Regions from separate parts of the Pseudoalteromonas sp. SWYJZ98 genome, predicted to be linked through region 3. Evidence: predicted binding sites of a transcription regulator. Region 3 holds the regulator's gene; each other region holds the start of a gene.
The links. Region 3 encodes sigma-54, which starts transcription at its own class of promoters, with help from an activator protein. Its sites were predicted from a motif close to GTTGGCACGNNNNTNGNNT; they were not measured.
Positions count from the first base shown of each region.

Region 1: I6F10_RS04020 (amidase family protein) is a predicted target of sigma-54. The motif match lies at 3,817-3,835, and genes of this name have one in related genera.
Region 2: I6F10_RS13600 (TorF family putative porin) is a predicted target of sigma-54. The motif match lies at 3,873-3,891, and genes of this name have one in related genera.

Region 1 covers NZ_JADYXA010000003.1:251,039-257,123, reverse strand. The annotation lists gene I6F10_RS04030 (sulfite exporter TauE/SafE family protein) at 1-791, opposite strand, end outside; gene I6F10_RS04025 (gamma-glutamyltransferase family protein) at 779-2,380, opposite strand; gene I6F10_RS04020 (amidase family protein) at 2,377-3,579, opposite strand; gene I6F10_RS04015 (putative 4-hydroxy-4-methyl-2-oxoglutarate aldolase) at 3,988-4,470, opposite strand; gene I6F10_RS04010 (TetR/AcrR family transcriptional regulator) at 4,474-5,127, opposite strand; gene yddG (aromatic amino acid DMT transporter YddG) at 5,622-6,085, shown strand, end outside.
Region 2 covers NZ_JADYXA010000024.1:40,688-46,772, reverse strand. The annotation lists gene I6F10_RS13620 (AsmA family protein) at 1-1,532, opposite strand, end outside; gene I6F10_RS13615 (hypothetical protein) at 1,765-2,184, shown strand; gene I6F10_RS13610 (helix-turn-helix transcriptional regulator) at 2,193-2,393, shown strand; gene I6F10_RS13605 (hypothetical protein) at 2,549-3,712, shown strand; gene I6F10_RS13600 (TorF family putative porin) at 3,991-4,677, shown strand; gene I6F10_RS13595 (Bor/Iss family lipoprotein) at 4,732-5,067, opposite strand; gene I6F10_RS13590 (Bor family protein) at 5,064-5,375, opposite strand; gene I6F10_RS13585 (ABC transporter permease/M1 family aminopeptidase) at 5,559-6,085, opposite strand, start outside.
Region 3 covers NZ_JADYXA010000001.1:239,786-245,870, forward strand. The annotation lists gene kdsC (3-deoxy-manno-octulosonate-8-phosphatase KdsC) at 1-441, shown strand, start outside; gene lptC (LPS export ABC transporter periplasmic protein LptC) at 438-992, shown strand; gene lptA (lipopolysaccharide transport periplasmic protein LptA) at 982-1,527, shown strand; gene lptB (LPS export ABC transporter ATP-binding protein) at 1,524-2,249, shown strand; gene I6F10_RS01160 (RNA polymerase factor sigma-54) at 2,319-3,818, shown strand; gene hpf (ribosome hibernation promoting factor) at 3,845-4,132, shown strand; gene ptsN (PTS IIA-like nitrogen regulatory protein PtsN) at 4,137-4,589, shown strand; gene rapZ (RNase adapter RapZ) at 4,608-5,453, shown strand; gene I6F10_RS01180 (HPr family phosphocarrier protein) at 5,496-5,768, shown strand; gene mgtE (magnesium transporter) at 5,901-6,085, shown strand, end outside.

The sequences.
Region 1 (6,085 bases), on a different contig from region 3:
CCGGTTATCATTAATACAACGGCAAAGGCGCGTTTTAGTTGTTTTTGATCCAGCTTGCTACCAATTTTTACGCCAATAGGCGCAAATAAAATAGTTAGCGGAATAATAAGAAAAAAGGCAGGGAGGTTAACCAACCCCCACGTACCTAGGGGAGCATCGGTTGGCGTTGTGCTAATACTTAATAAGGTAATAACGCCAGGTAGCGCAATCAACAAACCAAAAACGGCCGCAGTACCTACTGCAACATGGGCGCGTACATTAAATGCGTTTAGCATAGGTACGCCAATAGTACCGCCACCTATGCCAATCATTACCGACAAACCACCTACAATACTAGCCATAACGCCTTGACCAAATTTACCTGGCAGTTGTTTTACAAGCGCGGGTGCGCCGGCTCTAAATAACATGTTTAAACTGACTAAAATAGCAATACAGGCAAACATAAGTACCAGTGCATTACCGCGTATTGAGTGCGCTAAGTAGCTGCCTACAACGGCTATAACTAAAATAAATGGTGCCCAGTATTTTATTAGCGCAAGGTCAATATTCCCTTTGCTATGATGCGAGCGAATAGATGAGAGCGAAGTAGGTACTATGGTTGCAAGTGATGTAGCGGTGGCTATCATCATTGCCGACTCTGGGCTTACGCCAAAACCTTGCAGTAAAAAATACAGCACAGGGACGATAACAATACCGCCGCCTACACCAAAAAGTCCTGCTAAAATACCGGCAAAAATACCGGTTGCTATTAAGGCTACTATAATTGGCCATTGATTTATTATTTCTGACATTGTGTTCCTGCTGTAGTTACTGTTGCACGTCCATCTGAACGAGGATCTGTTGCAGCTTCAAGGCTTGTAGGTGTATCTAAAATAGCCCCAGCGTGCCCCATCATTTCGTTATTATTATCAACGCTTACCCAATCGTGGTCACGTTGATTTAATTCATGTTCTATATGAAAAACTAACTCTTTTTCAATTTTTAAATTTGTACTCGTATCGCCCCATGTGCGTCCAAGTAACCAACGAGGGTCGCTAATTGCTTGTTTTATTGATTTATTTCGCCACGCGTAGCCTGCAAAAACAGCGGCTTGAGTTTGTGGCTGCCCTTCACCGCCCATTGTACCGTAAGCAAGTCGACGACCATCGCTAAACTTTGCCAGTGCTGGGTTAAGTGTATGAGCGGGCTTTTTATTAGGAGCAAGGGCGTTAATATTGTTACTCGCATCAATATCTTCATTGTTTAAACTAAAGCTTAAACCACGGTTATTCCACACAAAGCCGCCTTCATTCATTAATATTCCGCTGCCAAATTCCCAGTAAATACTTTGAATAAAGCTGACTAATTGCCCGTTTTTATCTCTGGCTGCCATCCACACAGTATCGCCAGGCTCTGCGTTAAATGGCCATTTTTTGGCTTTACTCATATCAATATTGTTAGCAAGTTCGCTTAAGCGATTATCGGTTAGTGCGTTTTTATAATCATCCCCTAACACATCAGGGTCAGCCCAAAGGGTAGGGCGATGGGTAAAGCTTTGTTTAGTTGCCTCAACAATTAAGTGCGTCCAGTCGGCATCGGTTTTAGCTAAATGCTTTAACTTATTTACGGCACCAATTATTTGTAGTGAATGCACGCCCTGTGTTGGCGCGGGTAAGTTGTAGCAATCAATACCACTGAGGTTTGCATTTAGCGCAGTAACTACCTCGGCTTTAGTATTTGCAATGTCACCTGCGGTAATTGAGCTGCCTGCTTTTGCTAAGTCGGCGGCAAATGAGTTGGCAAGTGCGCCTTCATAAAATGCGTTTAAACCATGCTTTGCTAGGTATTCAAACGTTGCTGCAAGTTTAGGGTTTTTAAAATGCTGGCCTGCTTGTAAGGGCTTGCCATTGGGTATGTAGAGGTTTTTAAACGCGTCATTGGTATTGTTAGCAGTGGCTAGCTTTTCGCAGCCTGCTTGCAAGCTTTTTGTAACGGTAAAACCCTCGCGAGCAAGTTCAATAGCAGGTGCTAAAATTTTTGACAGTGGTAGTGCCGCATGCTCATCTAGTTCAAGCGCCTTTTGCCAACCGCGAATTGTACCCGCTTGAGTTAGTGCGCTTAATCCGCCGCGCTCTGGTATTTGCGTGAGCGAGTTATACGCCGTTGTATTAGTTGCTGCGCGGCCGCAGGCGTCAATAGCGGTAGGCGTTTTTTGGCTTGGGTTATCGATAAGCCAAAAGCTGTCGCCACCAATTGAGTTCATATGTGGATATACAACGCTAATCGCAGCGGCAGCCGCTACCATAGCCTCGGTAGCTGTACCGCCTTGTTTTAGTATATTTATACCCGCCTCAGTGGCCGAAAAATGAGACGCGGTAAATGCAATGTTGTGTGTGGTCATGCCGGTGTGTCCTGTTTAAAGTGTGCAGCTAGGTGCTTAACGCAAGCAAGTAGGCTTTTATCGTTACCGTGGCTCATCATTAATGAAAAACCATACGGATGATCATTTGCTAAATCAGCCAGCGGTAAATGCACTTGCGCTGAGCCACTAAGCCCTGCAATTGCCGAAAGCGTAATAATTTGCATGCGTAAGGCGCTTGTGTCGGCGCCTAATTTAGGTGCGGTTGTGGGGGTGGTTGGCAAAAATAAACAGCTGTTTGTATTTAGGTTTTTAGCTATTAGTGTTTGCCATTGGGTTTGTACTTTTAGTGCTTCTTGTTCTTCTTGATCAGTTAGGGCAAGCGCCATATTAAAACGTGCCGCAATTGCTGGAGCAAACTGGGGAAGTTGCCCCGGCAATTGAAGCCAATCTTTATGCGTTTTTGCGATTGCTCGCCCTTGCAGTACTCTAAAACTATCAGCAAGTTCATTTAATAAGTTGCTGTTAGGTAGTTCAAATTCTTTATGGTGCTTAAAATTAGGCTTGGTTTTTTCAAGCAATTGTTTAAGTGGGGCTTGTAAAACAGGGTCAACGAGTTCAAATAGTGCTTCGCAAATAACCAGCGTATTTACTTTATTAATAGCTTGTTGTGGTAATAATATATCGCCAACGCTGCTTAATAGCTCGGCGCTTTGGGTAAGCCAACCTATGGTATCAAAAGGGGGAGCCAACGGTATTAGGCCGTCTTTTTCAATCACGTTATGGCTTGGCCTTATGCCATATAAACCACAATAGCTGGCGGGTATTCTAATTGAGCCGCCGGTGTCGGTGCCTAAGCCAATATCAGCTAAGTTAGCAGCAACTGCAGCAGCAGACCCCATACTCGAACCACCGCAAGCATGCCCTTTTAATTTAGGATTTTGCGCAGCGCCATAATGTATATTATTACCCTCTAAGCTATAAGCCAGTTCGTCAGTATGGGTAAAGCCTATAAAGTTACAACCAGCGGTCATGAGCTTATTAACCAAGCTTGCCGTATTTTGAGCCGGTTTAGCTGTTTTAAACCAGTTTGGGTTGCCTGCGCTGTTACGCTCGCCCTTTACTGCAAATACATCTTTTACAGCTAAGCGATTGTTTGCAAGCACTCCAGAGTAGTTTGTTTGCCACAGGGTAGGACCGTGATTGCAAAATATACCTTTGTTGTTTTTTTTATCACTCATTTGCAGCTCATTATTATAAAACTGACCAAGTACTTACTTATTAAGTTAAGAGTGATTAAAAAGCGGGCTGGTTATTATTATTTTAATACCAGTTTTATTAAAAGCATGATCATTCTATCGAATTAAATAGCGCACTCATAGCGCTATTTTCTTCGCGTTATAATAGATCACTAATTTAATGCAATTGTTACAGCTGTGCTTTTCAATCGGTAGTTTTGATTTTATAGTGCTTAGACTAAGCAAGAGGAATGCCATAAATTAAAATCCTGTCCAATTGGTCAGGTTTTAATGGGTTGTATGAGATTTATAAATGTGGGCTATAAAAATAGTGACACTAAAATGAGTTAAAACAAACCAATTTGGTGCGCAGGCGCACCAAGTTGGTCTTTATTTATATGATTTTGAGTGCTAAATAAGGGGCGTTTTACTGATGACTAAACCATTAATATCGGCGTAAACCCAATCGTTAGGTTCTATGGTGGTGCTAAGCATGGTAATAGCTTGGTTTTTATCACCAAAGCCGCGCTTTAAGGTACTACGCGGTGTAGAGCCTAGCGCCATAACAGGTAAGTTCATCGTGGCAAGTATTTCTATATCTCGGCAACAGCCATTTATTATTACGCCTTCCCAGCCATTACTTAAGGCACGCTCAGCCATAATATCGCCTATAAACGCAAAGCGTTTGCTCGCAAACCCGTTTATAACTAATACTTTACCTTCACCATTTTCATGCAATATATCGGCGGCAAAAGAGTTGTCTTCTGGGCAGGTAACGGTAACTACTTTGCCATAAAACGTGGTTTTTTTACCAAAGTGATAAAGGCCGCTGTCTGCTACTTGTACTTTATCGCGATGATCGTCAAACAAATCGGGTGTAGTAAAGGATGTCATCGGTTAAGTCTCACTTTGCTCAGGTATTTTAAGACCAATACCTTTTAAAATTATGTGGGCAATTGACTGCGTAATTTGTGCCACATCGGTTTCGTCGTACTCTAATTTGTTCATTACAAGTAAAACCTCAGCCTGAAAGTCGGCGTAATATTGCGTGGTAGACCAAATAGTAAAGAGCAAATGGTAGGGGTCAACCTTATCCATTTTATCTGCGTCCATCCATGCTTGAAGTACATCAACCTTTTGTTTAACCCAAGGGCGGGTATTGGTTCTAAAGTAGTTTTGTAAATAAGGGGCACCGCGCAGTATTTCACTGGCAAATAAGCGAGATTGCATTGGCTGATTTACGGCCAGTATTACTTTGCTTTTAATATAGTTATAAAGCACGATGGCTGGATCGTCGTTAATTGTGACGTTATCAAGCCCCAAGTTCCAATTAGCTATTATGCGGTCGATCACAGACTCGTACAGACCATCCTTACTTTTAAAGTAATACAAAATATTAGCTTTTGGCACCTGCGCTTCTTTAGCAACCATGCTCATACTTGCTCCGTCGTAACCTAATTGCGAAAACAATTGCTCGGCGGCATCTAAAATTAGTTTTTGATTTTTCTCGCGCGTAACTTCTTTTTTATTTGGTTTTATTTGTGTGGTCATTATAGAGTTTGCGTGTTTAACGTATTGATTGATTGTAGCTTTACTGACCAAAAGGTCAATTACTAAAAAGGATGAATGTTAAAAACAGGCGAGAGGTTTAAGCTATTAACTTTAGGGTCTGTTGATCTTTGCGGATTAAAATTTGTTCAAACTAGGGGCTATTTAATCGCGGCGCGAGGTTTGTAACCTAGTGGGCTAAGTAAGAACCGAGCAAAGCTTCCGCGTCCTGCTCACGCCCCTTACCTACATCCATGTAGGCAACAAAGAGTAAATAGCCCCTAGGAAGAACCCTTTGGGCAGCGCCTGTTTGGCATTAATGCTACGTTATCGCCCATTAATGGGGAATAACCACACTATATAGGCTCTGCCTTGCCTAAATACCAAACAGACTGCTGCAAATTTAACCTTGAAAGATCAACAGACCCTTATTGTTTAATTAAATAATTACTGTTAGTTTAGTTTCAAATTTACGAGTAGTACTTTTAGATTGGCAAATGGATTTTATAAGCAAAAATAAATATACACTGTATGGAGTCGCTGCAATATTACTGTGGAGCTGCTTAGTGGCACTACTACGGGATATTTCTGAGTTGTTTAGCCCCATTGGTGGTGCTGCGGCTATGTATTCTGTCAGTGCAATATTTTTAATTTTGGTTATGGGAGCACCCAAGTTTAGTGGTTTTTCAAAACGTTACTTGGTAGTAGGTACTTTATTATTTGTAGCTTACGAAATTTGTTTGGCACTTTCTATTGGTATGGCAAATAGTCGTCATCAGGCGATGGAAATGGCGGTTATTAATTATTTATGGCCCACGCTAACAATATTACTCTCTATTATTATTGGTCGTAAAAAAGTAAGTTACTGGGTTTACCCAAGTATGATTATTGCTTTTTTAGGCGTTGCTTGGTGTATTACGGGCGATCAAGAAATGTCTCTCGATACGCTTGTTACTAACTT
Region 2 (6,085 bases), on a different contig from region 3:
TCCTTACCTTTACGAACCATCTCAGCTATATTTGCACCTTTTACAGCTCCATCAGCAAACTCAAATCCAAGCTTTCCATTAAGCGCACCAATAAACGACTTTTGACTTTGGCCAGTTGTGTTTAGGTTCCAATTTAAAGACCCTTTACCCATTAGCTTGTCAAAACCTGCCGCATCCGTTAATAAAGGCTGTGCATCTATTCCAGCTAAGTCAAAGTTAGTTGATATTTTATAAGGTACTTGCTGTGCGTTTATATTGATAACGCCTTTACCTGACCCTTCATAAGCAGAAAAGCTATCTAGGCTTAGTTTTGCAACGCTATTTTTTAAAGCAACAGTAAATTGATTTGCGCCTAATTTAATATCATTTGCTTTTAATCCACTTGAACGAATCACTACATTTGCATCTAGTGAATTTAATGCACTTAAATCAATTTTAGTGTCATCCCATACTATTGGCTCTGCAGGTTTATCTTCTTGCTCTTCTGGCTCTTCTTGTTTTGCCACTGCTTCAGGTAAATACGGGTTTAAGTCAAGCATACCTAAATCAATATCAGCATTTACTGCTAAACGCTTACCTAGGTTAAGCTCGCTCTTACCTTTTATTTCTAATGCGTCTAACGTCGCAACTAAATCTTCTAGATTAAATTTCTCACCTAGTAGGTGCATTTTACCGTTTACACTAAATCCGTTAAATGCATTGTCTTTAGCGTCTAGCTCTACACCTTGCCATTTCGCAATACTTTTAACAGACTCACCGCTTAGTGCTAACTGACCTTTAATATCTTGGCCTTGCTTAGCTATGCTCCCTTCGAACGTTAAATCAACTAAACGAGAATCTAAGGTTTGTTTAACATTAAAAGTAGCACCTTCAATTGCTTTAGCAGGAGTATCTAATTTTATATCAAGATCAAAACGCTCTTGCATATAAGTAATACCCCCTTTTACTTCTAATGTTTTACGAAGTGAAGGAAGTAAAATAGCGAGTTCTAAATCGCTAATTTGTTGTTTGGCACCTGTTTGACCATCTAGATAAGTAAATGTGCCGCCATAAATAGCAACTTCACCTAACTCAATATCAAAGTTATCTGGAAGCTTAATCGCTTCACCTGATTGGCTCTGCTCTTTTGGTTGCTCTGCAACTGCATCAAACAACTGCCAATTGGCTTTACCATTTTTGTCGGTTTCTAATAGGATATTTGGTTCGTTTATAACAAACTTATCTAATTTAAACTCACCACCAAATAATGAAAACCAAGGTATGTGTACAGCAAGCTGTTTCATACTCGCCATATCGGCGCGCGAACCTGATTCCATATTTGCAAAATGCACGTCGTTAAGTTCTAACTTTAATGCAGGGAATACGCTAAGTGTTTTATCACCTTTAATGGTAAGAGTGCGCCCAGTTGTTTGTTCTACCTGTTCTGAAACTTTGTTAAAAATAGTATCAGTAGGGATTAGAAACGGTGCGGCAACAATTAGTGCTATACATAGTAAAAGTATTACACCTACAATTTTAAGTAAGGTTTTCATGATCGTCCTTTCAAACGTGCAAATAATGTTCTTATCATAGCGAGTGTTAGCCTTAAAATCATTGTCGTTCTGATAAAAAAGCTTTTTATTAGATATTACATTCCTATCCTGAATCGCCCCTGAAACATTTTGATACCTTTAGGTTACAAATAAATATTGACCCAATGAAACCTTAAGGTTACATTGATACCTATAGGTTACATATTGTAAAAATTTTAAAAGGAAATGAGCTATGTCTAATTACGATATTAAAAGTGAAGAAAAATTTATGGGCCAAAATGCATGGATTTCATTATTCATGGGGGTCACTTTATTAATCATTAGTGTTTACCCAATGCTTAATCATACATCAGCCCCACTATTGTTTTTAGGAACTGCTGCTTTTTTAGGTTCATTCTTTATGTTTGTGATCAGAGGCGGGTTTACATGGAGAATGAAATACCACCTTACATATAAAGATGAGTATTTAAATACCATCGACACTATTGCCTATAAACATGTCGTGCTTGGCTTACTTTTTAGTATGGGTGGCGTGTACTTACTCTCCGATACTCTTGCTTTAGAAGTATCTCACAGCATGATGGCTACATTTTACCTTGCTGTAATGAGTTTAATATACGGCGTATCAATTCTTTGGCAAAGCAAAGATTAGGAGCAAAAGTGCAAAATAAAATTGCAAAATACCGCAAAGAAGCAGGCCTTTCTCAACAAGACTTGGCTGATCTAATTGCGGTTTCACGTAAGACTATTAGCACAGTAGAAACGGCACGATTTACCCCTTCGGTAATAATTGCTCTAAAAATAGCAAAGCATTTTAATACCTCAGTTGAAAGTCTCTTTGTACTAGATAAAAATGATTGATACATGTTAAAACGTTGGCCTCATTCTATTAGCAAAAACGCCGATTTAGCTACTTCAATTACAACGTATGGAGGACAGCGCTGTTGTTATTAGCGTAATTGCGCTAAAATAGACCAGCAAAAAAATATATATCTAAACCGGAGATTCTACAAGGCATGAAAAAACTGCTAATTTCACCGTCAAAAATGACGCTAGGCGAACAAGAAAATCAAATCTATCAGAACATTCTGAAGCAATCTTCAGAATTAAGCCTTAACCTTATGGCCGTGAAAGTAGAAAACCACCCTGATGATTTTTTACCTTGGTGTTACGAATTGCTAAGTGCAAGCAGAGATCGTATGAACTACGATTTACTAGAGCCGCAGCAATTACCAGTACTTAAGAAGCTACACGATCAGCTTATTTCAGCTATCAGCTTTTTACAGGTTAAAACTTTACGTATTGCTCCGTGGCCTGTAGTAAGTGTATTTGTAGAACAACACAAAGACGTTATTGCTCTTGATGAACAGCTTCGCTTAGTAGACTACATTAAGAGCATTCGTGAACAATCTCTTAAAGATATGATTCCTGAAGATTTACTTGCGTTTAGCGGTAAGCACATGGCATCACTTGATCCAAGCACATATAACTTTGACGTTGAATGGTTTGCATCAACAAAAAGTGCGAAGAGCTTTCATCAAATGCTTGGCGATTTACCAGGTGCCTTTGACGATGCACTAGTAAATATTCCACTTGAAGGTGACATTACTCAATACGAATATCAACAATTTGTTGCTGCTTATTCAAAAATATTCACCGACAATAATGAAAAACCAACACTTGCGCCTGCAACACGACTGCTTGCAATGCGTCGCCCTGATATATTTACTCCGATCACAAACAATCGGTTAGATGCATTATGCGGTGCCCTTGGTGTTTCTAAACTTAAAAATAGTGATTTTGAGCGTTACTGGCAAGATATTGTAAAAGGTATTCAAGCTATGTCATGGTACAAAATGGCTAAACCTAGTAATGAGTTAGAAGAACAATTAGTTGCTATTAAAGCGCTAATCCCATGTTTCTTTCACTATGCTGATGCTAAAACACCAGATAACTCTAACTACATCAAACTGTTAAGTAAGCCTAAACGAACTACAACTACGACAGGTAAAACTCAGCGTAGAGGTAAAGAGTCTGCAGAAATTTTAGTAGACCGCGCACTTGCTGCTGACGATATTCCTGAGCACATTCGCAGTAAGCGCGATTCAATTGTGAGTGAAGTTCAAAAAGGTCGTAGTGTAAACGAAACAATTAGCCTTATGCGCACTATATTTGGCTAAAAACTTCTAATTTAGCCGTACTTATATGGTGCGGCTAGGTTAATTTATGCACCAGCAGTGTGCGCAACGTCTTCCTACATGCCATATCTCTTCTCAATCTATAAAATGCAAGCTCATGTTTTTAATATATAAAAAATAATTTTTAATAAAAAATAATGAAGCTGGCACATACAGTGCAATTATCCCGTTAGTTAAACAATAAAAAGCCGTCAGCCTAAAGGTTCCGAATACATAATAAAAACCTTGGCGAGCAAAAAATCATATAACGGGAAATGGACATGCTAAAACTAAAAAAAACCATCGCTATAAGTGCTATAGCATTAATGGGCGCAACATCTTTAACGTCAACAGCCGTACATGCTGAAGTAACAGCAAACGCAGCGGCAACATCAAACTACTTATGGCGTGGTCAAGAGCAAACTGGGGGCGATGCAGCTATTTCAGGCGGTATTGATTACGCCAATGAATCGGGCTTTTATGCAGGTACTTGGGCTTCAAATGCATCGTGGGCAGATGAAATGACCTATGAGCTTGATTTATATGCAGGCTTTGGTGGCGACATTAACGAAAGCGTTAGCTACGATGTTGGCTATATTTATTACGCTTACCCAGATGCCGCTTCTGAAGCTGACGCCGATTTCTCTGAAATTTACGGTAGCATCAGTGTTGAAGGCTTTACATTTGGTGCTTCAGTACTTGCAACATCAGCTGCAAGTGGTGATGGTACAGACTTTGGTGATTCACTTTACCTGACAGCTGACTACGGTTTTGCTGTTGGCAGTAACGGCACTGAAATGGCACTTCACTTAGGCCACTACTCAGGTGACTTTATTGGCGATGATAATATCTTAGATTACGGTGTATCAATTTCGAAAGATGGGTTCACTTTTGGTTTATCTGATACAGATATGGATGACTCAGATATTAAAGCTTACGTTGCTTATTCTGTAGACTTTAATTTATAAGAAAGAATGTGTTACTTGCTGCGACATGAAGGGCCTTTTGGCCCTTTTCTTGTTTTATAGCTGTTTTGCTTTAAATGGTACCTTATTACATTGTACTTCTACTGTTTTAGGGTACCAAGCTGGGCCAATTTGATTCACAACCACCTCAGCTAAACCATTAGTAAACGATTTATACGTATGAACGCTTTGCCACTCCCCTTGTGGGCAATGTTTTGTTAAATCTAACGGATCTGATCCCTCGTACAACGCAAGTGCAAAATTATGATGCCACTGTGAACTTTTTAGCGTCTTATTGCTTACTTTGCTCTGCATGCCGTTATCAAAGTAAATATTTGTACACCCCGTTAAAATAATCAGTGTGCAACCGGCTGCAAATAGCTTGATGCTCATAATGTCTCCCCTAGTACTTGCTCTTGGCACCACACTTTAATGGTATGAGGCGAGTATATTCCAAGCGTAATTAAACTCAGCGCTCCATCACTAAACGTTTGCTGTGACTGCATTTGAATAACCGGTGTATTTGAACATATTTGTTTTACGTCTACCCGCTGCTCACCCACTAATCCCCATAAATAAAATGGGCGGCTATCTTCGTAATTAGCTTGGCTCGTTATTTTTGCTGTTGCCCGTGGCTGAATGGTTACCGCAGAACAAGCACTGAGGCTTAATGCTATCGCCCCTATGATTAATGGTTTCATACTCTTCCTTATAAACTAAATACCAGTAAGGTAACTTTATAAGAGAACATAAAATATTAGCGTAAAAAGCTGTGGGGAATATGTAGAAATGCTATGAAGTTTTATACAGTTTATTACACATAAAGGCCGCATAAATGCGGCCTTTAAAGTAGTCAGTTTAAGTCCTTAGTAAATAAATAGACTTTAAAACTTAGTTAAGTTGTTTTTACTGTCTTTATCGACCAGCTTAATGTAAGGATCAACCCCCGCAAATAATGGTTTTTCTTTTACTTTTAGCTCAATAGTATTGGTACCAGATACTATTTGATGCTTTTTCGAGTAAATAACAAAGTCTTCAGCGAGTAAGTTTTCAGGGTCGTCGCTAAACAATGCAATATCAATTAGCTCATCGAGCGGCTGCTCAGTTTCTTCACCTTGTCCATCGGCATGCTGCTTAGTTGCTTCAACGCTCAGTGTTACTGTATAAAAACCTTCGCCATCAACATCATCTGTAACCGACACTTCTTTCATTTCAAGCTCATAAAGCGTTATATATTTAAACTGATCATCAATAAAACGTTGTTCAGCTTGTGTTGCATCTCGCTTTAAATAACTAAGTAAATCAAGTGTGGTTGGATATGGCGTTGATTGATATTTAAACTCATTCAAAAACGCTTTAAGTGCTGCATTTAAGCGTACTTCACCTAAACGATCATAAATCGCCATCATCG
Region 3 (6,085 bases):
TACCTTGGCAATCAAGGTGAAGAGCTAAAAGCATTTAATACAAAAGATGGTTTTGGCATTAAAGCACTTATAAACAGTGGCTTTGAAGTAGCTGTTATTACTGGTCGTCATTCACAGATAGTACAACAACGTATGAGCAGCTTAACCGTACAGCATATTTATCAAGGCCAAGAAAATAAGCTCATTGCCTATCAAGAATTAAAAGATAAACTCAACCTTAGCGATGAACAAATTGCTTATATTGGTGATGACGGTCCTGACATGCCTGTTATGGAGTTAGTAGGCTTTGCCGTTGCAGTAAATGATGCCCACCCACTTATTAAGCGTTTGTCACACTATGTAACGCAAATGCCTGGTGGTTTTGGTGCTGTGAGAGAACTCACCGATTTGCTCATGCTTGAAAATGGTAAAGCATTGACTACACAAGGCACTAGTTCATGAATGCAGCGCGCATAATATTAAGCGTTTTATTCATTAGCTGTATGGTTTGGCTTTGGTACCCTTATTTTGCACAAACAAATATTGTGCCTCAGGCTGAGCCTGAAGTTATTGCTAAGCCTGATTACATAGCTATTGAGCTCAAACAGACAGCCTATGATGAGCAAGGTAAAATTAGCCACAAAGTCACTGCGGCTAAAATGGAGCTATACCAGCAATTAGGTTTCACGTTTTTCGAAAAACCCATTTTTACTTTATATAACGAACAACAAACGTGGCAAATAAATGCAGACGAAGCAACATTATACGAAGATAAACAATTAATTTTAGAAGGTAATGTGGTTGCCAAAAATTTAACCGATAACGCCATGATAGACAAAATCAATGCTGATAATATTCAGGTTGATATAAAGCTATTAACAATGCGTTCGGAGCAACCCGTCATCATCACTGGACCCAATTTAAAAATCACCGGTAAAGGCCTAGAAGCCGACTTAAAAGCCGAAGTGATAAAACTAATTAACCATACGCGAACCATATACTATGACCAATAAAATATTAAAATCACTTATAATTCCTACACTTATACTAGCGTTTAATAGTAGTGCTGCAGAGCAAAACACGCAACCTGCTGCCAATCAAATTTCAATAAGTGCCGACAAGCAAGAAGGTCAATTGAAAGCTAATGTGGGTATTTTTGAGAAAAACGTTGAGATTATTCACGGTAATCGCCGCATTACAGCCGATCGCCTCGAAGTACACAAACGTGATGAACTTGGTGATAATAAACAATTATTAATTGCCACAGGTAGCCCTGCGCACTTTGAAGAAAAGCAATCAGACGGCACGACTATGAGCGCCAGTGCTGACGAAGTACGTTATGATGTATCTAAGCGTTTTTTAACGCTTGTTGGTAATGCACAAGTATCGCAAGCCGGACAAAAAATAAATGCTAAAAGCATTACCTACGACATAGAGCAGCAGCTCATCAGTGCCGAAAAAGATGAAAACTCAACTGACCGCGTTCACACAATTTTAGTACCGATCGAAACTAAAAAAAGTAAAAAAGGCGATAAAGGTCAACCATGAGCACATTAAAAGCAGAACTATTGGCAAAAAGCTATAAAGGTCGTGAAGTTGTAAAAAACGTCGGCCTTGAAGTACAAGCTGGCAGTATAGTTGGCTTACTTGGCCCTAACGGTGCTGGTAAAACAACGACTTTTTATATGATTGTAGGGCTTGTTCCTAGCGACAAAGGTAAAATATCTATTGATGATAACGATATTACTCTTTTACCTATGCATAGTCGTGCTAGATTAGGCATAGGCTACTTACCACAAGAGTCATCGATTTTTAGAAAGCTGACTGTTTATCAAAACTTAATGGCCATTTTAGAAACGCGCAAAGAACTAAATAAACAAGCCAGAGAAGACACGCTCAATAACTTATTAGATGAATTTAGCATACAACACATTCGTGATAGCCAAGGTATGGCATTATCGGGTGGAGAGCGTCGTCGTGTAGAAATAGCACGAGCACTGGCAGCAGATCCTAAATTTATATTACTGGATGAACCGTTTGCCGGTGTTGACCCTATTTCGGTATTAGATATAAAGAAAATAATAGAACATCTTAAAAATCGTGGGATTGGTGTATTAATTACCGACCATAACGTAAGAGAGACCCTTGATGTTTGTGAAAAAGCCTACATTGTTTCTCATGGGGAGCTGATTGCATCAGGTACTCCAGAACACGTATTAAATGATAAAACAGTACGCGATGTTTACTTAGGCGAGCAATTTAGGCTGTAACATTTACGCCATGTCTTTAAGCATCTGCTAGTATTAATTATAACAACATAAAAGGATTGTTAGAGATACATGAGGCAATCACTACAGCTGCGCATGGGCCAGCAACTTACAATGACTCCACAGTTGCAACAAGCTATTCGTTTGTTGCAACTCAGTACATTGGATCTCCAGCAAGAAATACAAGAAGCTCTCGACAGTAATCCACTATTAGAGGTTGAAGAGGCAGACTATTCTGAAGACGCTGCTGGTAAAAACGAGCAAAAAGCTGATACCGATGACATAACTGTTAGCGCATCTGCTGATGATGCTCCGAGCGAATACGAACAAGATACTGGTGAAGCACTTGCAAAAGACACGCTAAGTGACGACATGGCTATGGATGTTAGTTGGGATGAGTACATGAGTGCCGCCCCAGCAGCCTCATCAGGTCCAATGCCTGAAGACGAATCTATATACCAAGGCGCCTCTACTGAAACGCTCCATGAGTATTTAATGTGGCAATTACAACTAACGCCATTTAGCCCTACCGATGAAGCCATCGCGATTGCGATTGTAGAGGCCGTCGATGATTCAGGTATTTTAACTCTCAGTTGCGAAGAAATTTTAGAAAGCTTTAATCAAGAAAACGAAGATGATAACGAAGTCGAACTTGATGAAATTGAAGCGGTATTAAAACGCATTCAACTGTTTGATCCTGTTGGTATTGCTGCACGTAGTTTACAAGAGTGTTTGTGTATTCAGCTTAATCAATTTGATAAAGAAACACCTTACATTAATGAAACGAAAATGATTTTAACCGAGCATATTGATCTATTAGCAGCTCGCGACTATCGTACATTAATGAAAAAAACTAAGCTTAAAGAAGAAGAGCTTAAAGAAGTGATGACACTAATACATACTCTCAACCCAAAACCTGCAGATACTATTGTAAGGGAAGAATCTGAGTATGTTATTCCTGATGTGTCAGTTAAAAAAATTAAAGGTCGCTGGGTTGTCGAATTAAACCCAGATAGCATGCCTAAAATTCGTGTTAATAGCCAATACGCGGCAATGTCTCGCACTGTAAAATCAAGTGGCGACAGCCAGTTTATTCGCTCACATTTACAAGAAGCTAAATGGTTTATTAAAAGCTTAGAAAGTAGAAACGACACGCTATTAAAAGTTACTAATTGTATTGTTAAGCAACAACAAGGATTTTTTGAACATGGCCCTGAAGCCATGAAACCAATGGTTTTAAATGATGTCGCTGAAATGGTAGAAATGCACGAATCGACAATTTCGCGTGTGACTACTCAAAAGTACATGCATACACCCCGTGGTATATTTGAGCTTAAATATTTTTTCTCAAGCCATGTAAGTACTGAAAACGGTGGTGAATGTTCATCTACAGCAATACGTGCGCTTATCCGAAAATTAATCGCAGCAGAAAACTCAGCAAAACCATTGAGTGATAGCAAAATAGCGGATATATTGGCTGAGCAAGGAATTAAAGTAGCAAGACGTACAATCGCAAAATACCGTGAATCTCTTGCTATTCCACCGTCAAATCAGCGTAAAAGTCTGATTTAAGACGCTAAACTAAGAGGGTAATGCTTATGCAACTAAACTTAACTGGTCGTCACGTAGAATTAACCGATTCACTAAGAGACTATATTAATACTAAATTTGCGAAGCTTGAAAGACACTCTGATCATATTAATAATGTTCATGTCATTCTCGATGTAGAAAAATTAAATCAAAAAGCAGAAGCCACAATACACGTAAGCGGTGCTGAGCTATTTGCCTCTACAGAACATCAAGATATGTATGCCGCTATTGACTCGTTGATCGACAAGCTCGATCGCCAAGTAATCAAACACAAAGAGAAGCTTGCTCGACACTAATATGATGAAATTAAGTTCACTTATATGCCAGGACTGCAGCAAAGCTGCGGTCCTTTTTAATAGCAAAAAAAGAATTTTAGAGTTCATTAGCGAACTTGCTCACGACAAACTTCCGTATTTACCGCAACAAGATATTCTTAACGCTTTAATGAGCAGAGAGAAATTAGGTAGTACAGGTATAGGGCGTGGCATTGCTATTCCTCATGGAAGAATGAGCGGTGCAGAAGAGCCTTTGGCTTTAGTGCTCGTTAGCGAAACTCCAATAAACTTTGATGCAATCGATAATCGCCCTGTTGATATTTTTGTCGCACTCATCGTACCAGATGGCGATAACCAGCAGCACTTAAAGACTCTAGCAACCATTGCTGATAAACTAAACAACAAAGATTTTTGTAAACAGTTACGCAGTGCAAAATCTGATACTGAGCTTTACCAAGTTATTGTCGATCAATCATAGTTTTATAAAGGGTGTTAAATGGAGTTAATTATCATAAGCGGCCGTTCTGGTTCTGGAAAGTCGGTTGCTTTGCGCATTGTAGAAGATTTAGGTTATTATTGCGTAGATAATATTCCAGTAAACCTACTACCTTCATTAGTTCGCAGTGTGTCTGATAGCTACGATAAAATTGCTGTTAGCATAGATGTGCGCAACATCCCTAAAGAACAAGATGAATTTAACGATATTCTTGAATACTTGCCTGGCTTTGCAAACCCTACGTTGTTTTATTTAGATAGCGACGATCAGACATTGATCAAACGCTTTTCTGAAACACGCAGATTACACCCACTATCAATAGACTCGTTGCCCCTTGATTTAGCCATCAAAAAAGAAAAAGAATTACTTGATGTATTAACCACTCGCGCCGACTTTATGATAGATACGACTGATTTAAGTGTTCATCAACTCGCTGAATCTATTCGTGAAAAGATTTTAGGTAAAAAAGATAAGCAACTGATTGTCACATTTGAATCATTTGGTTTTAAACACGGTATACCAAAAGAAGCAGACTACGTATTTGATGCACGCTTTTTACCAAATCCACACTGGGAACCAGAGTTAAAGCCTTTAAATGGGTTAGATCAACCGGTTAAAGACTATTTAGCTAATCACAGCATAGTGCAAAAATTCACATGGCAAATTCAAACATTTGTACAAACGTGGTTACCACATTTAGAACGAAATAACCGCAGTTATTTAACCATTGCTATTGGGTGTACAGGCGGGCAACATCGCTCTGTGTATTTAGCGCAAACTATCGGTGAAAGTTTCGCAATGACACATCCCAATGTAAAAATTCGCCATCGCGAGCAAGAAAAATAATATAGCTGAATAATCACCTGTTCAGCTTAGGTAGAGTAAGTTATGCATTGTGAAGATACCTTTTTAATAAAAAACAAATTAGGCTTACACGCCAGAGCAGCTACTGTGCTTGCGCAATTAGCAGTACAATTTGATGCGACAATCACATTATTCCAAGATGACAAAGAAGCAGCAGGCGATAGCGTACTTGCACTAATGTTACTTGAAAGTAGCCAAGGAAAAGAAGTTAAAGTTGTTTGTAAAGGCCCTGATTCTGAGCAAGCTTTACACGCTGTTGGAGAATTAATAGCACAACGCTTTAATGAACAAGAATAACCTGTTTTATAAAAACAATATTCGCATTACTAATGCTTCAATTAAAACAGATATATAAAATAGATAGGTTAGTAACGCCAGTTAACTCACCTCCCCCCCATAAAGTAATATAACAATTTATAAAGGACGCCAATGCCTGAAGCTTTTGAACAAGATTACCCACTACAGCAACTAAAACAGGTGACGAAGTCACTCAATAGTGGTCAATTTGTTCAAGTTAGGCGCATGCTCGCAAAAACGGCTCCTTGTGATACCGCATTATTATTAGAATCATCACCGCATAAAATTCGCCGACTGCTTTGGCAATTGGTCGATCC